3 regions of the Methylovorus glucosotrophus genome follow, and region 2 is predicted to be linked to each of the others. Evidence: riboswitches for the same ligand, from Rfam matches in the RefSeq annotation. Region 2 holds a riboswitch; each other region holds the start of a gene.
What was found. A riboswitch is a leader RNA that binds a small molecule or an ion and turns the genes downstream of it on or off. The one in region 2 is predicted to bind cobalamin.
Positions count from the first base shown of each region.

Region 1 (3,265 bases), on a different contig from region 2:
GTAGCAGGCTCGCTGAAAACCCTGGTGGATGGTGGCGTATTTATCAATTCGCCCTCGGTATCGGCTTATGCCGAAGCCAAACGCATTTTCCCGGATGAAACCGAGTTTCTGCTGGTTTCGCTAGGCACCGGCGAGCTGATCAGGCCGATTACCTTTGATGAGGCGAAAGACTGGGGCAAGGCTGGCTGGGTGCTACCGCTGTTGAGCTGCATGTTTGATGGCGTGGCCGATGCCGCCAATTACCAGATGCAGATGATACTGGGCGACCATTACTACCGGCTGCAAACGGAATTGAGCATCGCCTCGGATGACATGGATAACGCCACCAAGGGCAATATTGAAAACCTGAAAGCGGAAGCCAAAAAACTGATCAAAGCCAACAAGGCCACGCTGGAGACGATCTATCAGGCGCTGGCGCGCTAAGCGCTGCCAGCATCACCATGCAATGCCCCGGCTAACTGCACAAACGTGACAGGGAATCAAAATCAAACGCCTGTCCGCTGATGCTCTTCTGAAACACATCCTGCTGCTGAATCCGCTGCGGGGTGTTGAAAGTCGCGCTATTCAGCTTGTCGATAAACCCATCGTCCACCAGCATGGCACAAGCCAGGCTGCGGGAGTATTCCGACTTCAACACGGACAGCATCTGGGCATGCTCAAAATCAAACTCCACGATCTTTTGCAGCGATTTCGCATAGGTCGTTCTGACCGAAATCACCTCAGGCAAGCTGGAGGATTGCGCAATCAGCGGCTCAATATCATCGCGTATGCCATCCCGGTTTTTGTCTGGCCCCGAGAGTGGGCTGGTCTTGACCTCAGTATGCAGCAAGGCAGCCGCCCAGCCGGGCAGTTTGTCGCAGGCAGATAGCGTCAACAGCAGTCCGGCAGCGCCAAATAGCGGCACCAGCCGGGCAAGCTTCGCGGATATAAACAGAAGGTTCATGCGCACAATAATTAAGAGAGTTTCACGAGCTGAAAGGCCTCATGTAGCCAGATCAAGACTTATGCAGAAAGTATACAGCCCATGCAAAATCCGTCGATCCAGGGGTGACAGAATTGTCACCTTCTCCTGCCAAAGGCCCACTGCGCGTGCCTCTTAACATTTCTTAATACTTATTCAAGCTTCCCCTTTATAATCTATGCACACTGCCAGGTGCCTGCCCTCTCGCTCGAGGGGAAAGGTGAAACGGGAAACAGGTGAAATGCCTGTGCTGCCCCCGCAACGGTAAGCGAGTATGGATGTGCCATCGACGCCACTGGGCCTTGTGCCTGGGAAGGCGGTGCATCAAGCCTCGCGAGCCCGGAGACCGGCCTGCCAGTCACGAAGGAACTACCGCGGGGCGCGGTGTTTGGGCAAGGCTGATCAGCCATCTCATACTCAGGCTCTGTGGTTTTTCCATGATGAATCGGCATGCGGGGTCGCATGCGAACATTTAGGAAACGCCCATGAAACGCACTGCCATGGCGAGCCTGACCGGCTTGCTTTTTTCCGTGTCCGCTTACGCTGAAGATATTCAGCCGCTGGAAGAAGTCGAAGTATCCGCACAAAGCCTCAAACCCGAATCCCGCCTCAAACAGCCACTTTCCACCGGCAGCCGCCTCGGCCTGACGCCATTTGAAACGCCCGCCAGCATTGAGGCTGTGGATGCCGACACCATACGCCGCCGCGGCGATATCAGTATCCGCGAAGCCATATCACGCAGCACCGGTATCAGCGACATCAGCAATCTCGGCGTGGGCAATGCCTTTTCAGCGCGCGGCTTTAGCGGCAATGATTCCATCGGTCAGGCAGAAGATGGCGTACGGCTCTTGACCGCCGCCAGCACGATCACGTTTCCCTCCGACACCTGGGGCTATGAACGCATCGAGGTGTTGCGCGGGCCAGCTTCGGTGTTGTTTGGCACCGGCACCGTGGGTGGCATCATCAACAGCATACGCAAGGCGCCGAGCCGTGAAGCTTCATTTGAAGCACTGACCGGCTGGGGCACCCGCGGCGAATACCGCGCTGGCGTGGGAGGCACCGGGGCCGTGGGCGAGATAGGCGCATTCCGCATTGATGCCTCCGCCACCGGCGGCAATGGCTATGTGGACCGTGGCGAGCATCAGAGCCGCAAGCTCATGAGCGGCCTGCAACTGGTCCCCAGCGATCGTCTGCGCGTCGATTTCACCTTTGATCATAGCAAAGACTCCCCGACCACCTACACCGGCATCCCTTTGCGCGATGGCCGCATCGACAGCAGCCTGCGCAAGCAGAATTACAACGTGCAAGACAGTGCCATGGATTTTGCCGATGACCGCCTGCGCGCCAAGGTGGAATGGGATATTTCAGATAGCCTGAAACTCACCAACATCAGCTACTGGTTTAACAGCCGCCGCCACTGGCGCAACCTGGAATACTATGCTCTCGATAGTGCCAGCAATACCGTAACGCGATCGGGCTATACCGAGATCAAACACCAGCTGAAACAGCTGGGCAACCGCTTGGAACTGGCCAGCATAGCCGATGCCTTCGGCCACAAGAACCGCTGGGCCATGGGCTGGGAAACCACGCGCGTGGATCTGCGTTATATCGACAACTTTTATGATGGCACGGATGGAAGTAACACCGTGCCGGCCAAGGGTTTTGCGCCGGGTTACTACTCCGATGCCGCGCTGGACCCGACCATCCCCGAATTCAAGGCACGCACCTTGCAAAACGCCCTGTTTGTGGAAGATGCGCTGGACCTGACCGAGCGACTGAAACTCACCGCAGGCTTGCGCCAGGACTGGATCAATGTCGATCATCAGAACTTCATCAAGGGCACTTCCTTCGACAAGGATTACTCGCCCTTTTCCTATCGCCTGGGCACGGTGTTCACCGCTACTCCTGGCCTGGCCGTGTATGGGCAATACAGCCAGGGCTCGGACCCGGTATCGTCCATCGTCTCCTTGCGTCCCGGCAGCAAAGCCTACAAGCTGACCACCGCCAAACAGGCCGAAGTCGGCATCAAGCACATGCTGGATCACGGCAAAGGCGAAGTGACGCTGGCGCTGTACCACATCGCCAAGGACGACATCCTGACACGCGACCCTGCCGATCAGCGGCTGACAGTGCAAGGCGGCAAGCAGTCTTCACGCGGTGTGGAGCTTTCCACCCTGCTGCTGCCAAGCGCACATTGGCGTGTAGACGCCAATGTGGCACTGCTGAAGGCGCGCTATGACGAATTGCTGGAAAGCGGTGCCTCACGCGCAGGCAATACGCCGACCAATGTACCGGAGAAAGTCG
Region 1 is NZ_VMSE01000001.1:960,000-963,264, reverse strand. It holds gene FNL37_RS04530 (patatin-like phospholipase family protein) at 1-423, shown strand, start outside; gene FNL37_RS04525 (hypothetical protein) at 455-943, opposite strand; cobalamin riboswitch at 1,135-1,330, shown strand; gene FNL37_RS04520 (TonB-dependent receptor) at 1,447-3,265, shown strand, end outside.
Region 1: linked by a shared signal. The riboswitch ahead of FNL37_RS04520 (TonB-dependent receptor) and the one ahead of FNL37_RS11425 (TonB-dependent receptor domain-containing protein) in region 2 are both predicted to bind cobalamin.

Region 2 (3,265 bases):
ATTTTGTATTTTCCAGTGAGATTAACCAGGGTGTAACCAGCCATAACGATTTGGTTCTCAGGATCATTGAAGCGCTTGCCACTGGCGATTACTTCTGTCCCGATCTCAAACTTTCCCCATACCTGCCCCAGCCAGAGAGAGCCATATTGACGTGCCCGACGGGCAATCACTTTTCCGGTATCTTCATTCCGTGGATCTTGTACATCTGCGCTTGCTCGCAGGTGATAATTTTCTATCCAGCCCTCATAGCTTAATGTGGCGCCTTTAATTTTGGCGGAGCCTACATTGCTGGGAAAATCTGTCAGGGTGCCATTTGTACCCACCAGCAGGTTGTCAATTTCGTTATGGTAGGCCGTCAAGCTGATACGGTGATGTCCTTGATCGTAGACAACGGCCGCTTCGGTATTGCGTGATGTTTCAGGTTTAAGGTTGGGGTTGCCTTGATAGGTATAGCCAAATCCATAATCCTGAAATGGAAGATATAAATCATTAAAGGTCGGTGCCCGGAAGGCTGTACCAAAGCTTCCATTCACGCGCCAGTAATCATTAAGGCGATACCCATATCCTATGTTCCCGGTGGTATGTTCCCCAAATTGGGAGTTATTGTCTCGGCGTAAGCCAAACTTGAATGCATGGGCATTTTTCTCAAGCAGATAGCTTGCAAGGTAGCCATTATTAAACCGTTTGTCGACGGTGTAGCTGCCATTCCCATCGACCTTGTCTTCTAGTCTGTCATAGGCAAGAGTTAATGTGCCCAATGGCAAGCGCAAGTCATTCTGCCAATAGTGTTGGCGCTGCTTGGTGCGCAACGAGCTGACGCCGAAACTGCCGACGCTGTAAAGATCGTCCTGGCTTTCGCCTATGCGGAACTGGCTCTGCCAGTATTCGGTGATTTTGTTTTTGCTGGTAAGGGCAAAGCTTTGTTGACGCAAATCCTGATTGGCAGGAAAGTCATTACCGTCAAAGTCATAGTGACCATTTGATGTGTATACCTGAGCACCAATTTCATGACCTTCTGCCAGAGTGTGGCTGATGTTGCCATTAAAGCTCAGATTGCGAAAACCATCGTGATCTTGATCTCGTCCGGATTGGGTCCTGAATGACGAAATACCATCTGTGGTGAGCGACGCGACGCTCGCAGCATAGCGAGTATCGCCCACGGAGCCACTCAAGGCCGCAGATGCCTGTTGTGTGTTGTTGCTGCCATAACCTGCAGATGCTGACAGACGGGGTTCGCCTTTGCCCTGTCGGGTAAAAATCTGTATTACACCGCCGATGGCATCTGCTCCATACAGGCTTGATGCCGGGCCACGCAGGATTTCAATGCGTTCAATTTGCTCAGGCAGAATTTGGCTCAGCGTGGTGGTTCCTGTTGTCGCTGAGCTGACTCGCATGCCATCAATCATTACGACTACCGCTTGTGAACCTGTGCCGCGCAGGTGGATATTGGTGGTGGCGCCCAGGCCGCCATTGGATTCTATTTGAATCCCGGGTTGGGTGCTTAGCAGTTCTGCCAAAGTGGATTGACCGGCGCGCTCAATTTCTTCGCGGGTAATGACGCTGACGTCTGCCAATACATTCTCGCGGGATTCTGCGATGCGACTAGCAGTGACCACGACTTCATCGGTGTAAATGGAGGTGGCCTCCGCGTATGCGCCCGTCGTAAACAGCAAGCCTATCGTACTTGCCAGTATGGTTTTGTTCATGAATACCCCTTTGTGTGCATGCGACCCCGCATGCGAGAAATAAAAAGGGAATACCGTGAGGGAAGCTGTTGAATCTATCCGGAACGAAGGCGCAATATGAAATTAAGTTATCTGCGATTCGCTGCGAAAACCGTCACCCCGCGGTATTGCCTGCTTGTGAGCTATCGGGCCGGTCTCCGGGCTTATACGTTTTGTTCATTCGCCTTCCCATGCATGTGCACAGTGGCTTGTTGAATGAACCGCACGTAATTACCGTTGCGGGGGCAGCACAGGAATAGTTGCTCGATTAATCGTCAACGCACCTGTTTCCCAGTTTCACCCGGTTTGCAGAGCAGCAAATCGGGCACCAGATAACGTGCATAGGATTATACGGGATGCAAAAAATTTCACCAAAGCGAGATTAAAACTTAACGTGTTGTAATACTTTCAAAAATGCTCGTTAGCAGTTGACCATGCAAGCTTTTTACAATTATAGTGCCGATATGGAATCCGATCTGAAAGCCCTCGAAGACAAGGTAGGTGAGCTGGTGCAGCTTTACCATGCCGTGCGTTCGGAGAATCTGCAATTGCGTCAGGAGCTTGCCCAAAGCCGTGATGAATCGCGCCTTTTGAAAGAGCAAATGTCCAAGGCTGGTAGCCGGATCGAGGCTCTGTTAAGCCAATTGCCAGAAGGTAGCCTATGAGCGAAGTGCGTGCAGTTGATGTCAACATCATGGGGCGGGAGTTCAAGGTTTCCTGTACGGATGATGAGCGTGAAGGATTGATTTCAGCCGTCACGTATCTTGATCGCAAGATGCGTGAAATTCGCGATACCGGCAAGGTGATTGGCATTGAGCGTATTGCGGTGATGGCCGCCCTCAACATGGCGCATGAGCTTTTAACTACCCGTAGCGGCGGCTTTGACATCGGGGATTTGAAGCGTAGAATGATGTCCATGCAGGAACAGATTGACGAGGCGATTGCCGAGCAAAACAAGTTGTTCTGATCAAAAATTTTCTTTTGCCATGTCTGTCATGGCGCCAGTTTGTTCCCTGCGGTATTGTTTAGGTCATAAATTCCTTGAACTAGTCTTTGGCATCGGTTTCGGTGTGTTGATTCACTGTTGAGCGCGCTCCTAATGTGGGTGTACCTGATGTGTTCCACGCTGTTACCACTTGAACCTTTTGGTTCAGGATGCTGGCCTGGGTGATGCTTGCGGGGAACTCCCACATTGCAAAAAGCACGTGATTCCAATGGAACCCCGTGCTTTTTTTATGGCGATATCCTGCTGGTTTGGGTTATCGCAGTTCGTGGTATTTCAAATCCCCCAGACTCACAATCTCCAGCGCACGCTCGTGCGTGGCTTCCAGGATCACCGGCGGCGCAAACCCTGCCTCTGCAGCTTCATGCCAGCGGGCGGCGCACAAACACCAGCGATCACCAGGTTTCAAGCCTTCAAATCCATATTCAGGTCGTGGCGTGCTAAGGTCATTTCCCCGGGATTGGGAAAATGCCAGAAACTCTTCAGTGACTTGCGCGCAGACAGTGTGACTGCCTGTGTCTTCGGGGCCGGTTTCGCA
Region 2 is NZ_VMSE01000002.1:99,757-103,021, forward strand. It holds gene FNL37_RS11425 (TonB-dependent receptor domain-containing protein) at 1-1,574, opposite strand, end outside; cobalamin riboswitch at 1,857-2,072, opposite strand; gene FNL37_RS11430 (hypothetical protein) at 2,159-2,389, shown strand; gene FNL37_RS11435 (cell division protein ZapA) at 2,386-2,691, shown strand; gene FNL37_RS11440 (DUF2237 family protein) at 2,984-3,265, opposite strand, start outside.

Region 3 (3,265 bases), on a different contig from region 2:
AAACAGCGCCAGCGTGTACGCCACCAGCATGTGCGACAGCAGCACCAGCGTGCAGTACTGCATGATGAAAATCATGACGCCTATGCTGGCAATCGTGGGCAAATGCGACAGCGAGGTTTTGGTGCTTTCTTTAACACTGGCGGGTATGAACAGCAGATTCGCCAGCATCACCAGCGGCAAGCCCAGCAGCGACCAGAACACCAGCGTGGCCAGCGGCCCGCCATCCGTCACCGCGTTTTTCAGGAACAGCGTGCCGATGGAAAACAGCAGGATGGACAGAAAACGCGCCTGCACGCCGCGCTCCTTCAGCAACAGCAGCATGCGGTTGGCCTCGCGCTGACCGTTGGCAGGCATCAGAAAGAAACTGCCCACCACAATAATCGCCACGCCTGCAAAGCCCTGCAGGGTAGGCACCTCGCCCAGAAACACAATGGCGAGCAGCATGGAAATCACCACCTTGTAAGCATTCAGCGGCCCAAACACCGACAGATCGGTTTTGGCGAGCGACATCACCATGAACATCCAGCCGCCGACATCGAGCACGGCCGCCAGCAAGACATTCATCCAGAACGCCTGCGGCAGGCTGGCAGCATGCACCACAGGCACAAACGGCAGCGCCAGCACGCTCAACACCACATAGCTGGTCGCCACCATGAAGAAGGGGTGCAGCGGATGCTGCGACAGTTTTTTCTGATAGACATTGGCGAGTATGGAAAACACCAGCCTGCCAAACACGAACGCGATTTCCACGAACAACAACTTTCTTTTATGGGGGATGAAATGCCGGGGGGAGGGCAACAACCGACATTATGCGGTCGTATGTCATGCGATTGAAATATTTGTCGCCCGGGCCTGCGCCATCAGGCGTTTTGGCTTGCGGCGATAGCTTGATTCCGCCCAGAGTACATAGGGCGTTATTCCCATATTTTGTATTTCCCTGTTGACGATACCACTCCCTATTGTGTTACATTGCCAGCACTACGGTCCTCAAGGTTTGATTCAAACCGCGAGTTAAAAGGGAATCCGGTGCGTGTGTCTGCAGAATATTTCTCGCCGATATGCAACGCCGGGGCTGCCCCCGCAACTGTAACCAGCCATCGGGCTGACGTCATGTCAGTCTGGTAGCGCAAGGCATCTGAAGCCACTGAACCTGCCGGGGTTCGGGAAGGCGCCAAGCGTAAGGCCGGGAGCCAGGAGACCTGCCGTGGATTTTTTCAACGCGTTTGAGGCGGGGTGTCCTCGGCAGATGGAAGGTTTGCGCCTTCTCCCTTGCTGGTCCTGGTGGTGGATGTACAGCGGCAATGCAATGTCATTGCGCCTGCGTACGTCGGTTGCCGACTCCCGCTCCTGATAGGAGCCAAGTAGATGGATGATATCAATACCGCGCAGCCGGTTTTAAATGCTGCACTCCCCAGTTTGCAAGTCATACGCCGTGATGGCGCCGCCGTGCCGTTTGCCGCCGACAAGATTTCGATTGCGCTGACCAAGGCGTTTTTGGCGGTGGCGGGCGAGCACTCGACTATTTCCAGCCATATGCGCACCGAGGTGCAGGCGCTGACCGATACCGTGGTGGCCGCCCTGGTGCGCCGCAAGCCAGCCGGTGGCTCCATCCACATTGAAGATATTCAGGATCAGGTAGAGCTGGCGCTGATGCGCTCCGGCGAGCATGACGTGGCGCGTGCCTATGTGCTGTACCGCGAAAAGCGTGCGGCCGAGCGCGCCGCCCAGCAAGCGCCTGCGCCCACCCTGCATGTGCTGCAGGATGGCAAGCGCGTGCCGCTGGACCAGCAGTTGCTGCTGAGCATGGTGACCGAGGCCTGCGTGAATCTGGGCGATGCGGTGCAACCCGCCGTGATTGTGGAGCAAGCCATGCGCGACCTGTACGACGGCATGCCGTTTGATGAAGTGCGCCGCGCGCTGATTCTCTCCGCCCGCAGCCTGATTGAGCGCGAGCCTGCTTACAACTACGTTACCGCCCGTTTGCAGCTGGACCTGGTGCGTGCCGAGGTGCTGGGCGAAGCCGTGAGCCACACCGCCATGGCGCAGCGCTATGCCGAATATTTTCCGCAATACATCAAGACCGGCATTGCCGCCGAATTGCTGGATGAGCGCCTGGCGCAGTTTGATCTCAGCCGCCTTGCCAGCGTACTGGTGGCCGACCGCGATCTGCAGTTCGGCTACCTGGGTTTGCAGACGCTGTATGACCGCTACTTTTTGCATATTGAAGAGCGCCGCATTGAACTGCCGCAGGTGTTTTTCATGCGCGTGGCCATGGGCCTGGCGATCAACGAGATTGACCGCGAAAGCCGCGCCATCGAGTTTTACCATGTGCTGTCGAGCTTTGATTTCATGAGCTCCACGCCAACCTTGTTTAACAGCGGCACGCGCCATTCGCAGCTGTCGTCGTGCTACCTCACCACCGTGAGCGATGATCTGGATGGCATTTACCAGGCGATCAAGGAAAACGCGCTGCTGCAAAAATTTGCCGGTGGCCTGGGCAACGACTGGACGCCAGTGCGGGCGCTGGGCTCGCGCATCAAGGGCACCAATGGCAAAAGCCAGGGCGTGATTCCTTTCCTGAAAGTGGTCAACGATACCGCCGTGGCGGTGAATCAGGGCGGCAAGCGCAAGGGCGCGGTGTGTGGCTATCTGGAAAGCTGGCATCTGGACCTGGAAGAGTTTCTGGACCTGCGCAAGAACACTGGCGACGACCGCCGCCGCACGCACGACATGAACACCGCCAACTGGATTCCTGACCTCTTTATGCAGCGCGTGCAGGCCAATGCGGATTGGACGCTGTTTTCGCCGTCTGACGTGCCGGATCTGCATGATCTGTATGGCAAGGCTTTCGAGACGGCCTATACCAACTACGAGCGCCGCGCCGACCATGGCGAAATCAAGCTGTTCAAGCGCGTGCCCGCGGTGCAGCTGTGGCGCAAGATGCTCTCCATGCTGTTTGAAACCGGACACCCATGGATCACCTTCAAAGACCCGTGCAATATCCGTTCGCCGCAGCAGCATGTGGGCGTGGTGCACAGCTCCAACCTCTGCACCGAGATCACGCTGAATACCTCCGAAACGGAAATCGCCGTGTGCAACCTGGGCTCGGTGAACCTGATGGCGCACCTGAAGCCCGAAGGCGACAGCTACGTGCTGGACCAGACCAAGCTGGCCGCCACCATCCGCGTGGCGATGCGCATGCTGGATAACGTGGTTGACATTAACTTCTACGCCGTGGGCAAGGCGCGCAATTCCAATTACCGTC
Region 3 is NZ_VMSE01000001.1:1,808,958-1,812,222, reverse strand. It holds gene FNL37_RS08460 (EamA family transporter) at 1-750, opposite strand, end outside; cobalamin riboswitch at 965-1,221, shown strand; gene FNL37_RS08455 (ribonucleoside-diphosphate reductase subunit alpha) at 1,366-3,265, shown strand, end outside.
Region 3: linked by a shared signal. The riboswitch ahead of FNL37_RS08455 (ribonucleoside-diphosphate reductase subunit alpha) and the one ahead of FNL37_RS11425 (TonB-dependent receptor domain-containing protein) in region 2 are both predicted to bind cobalamin.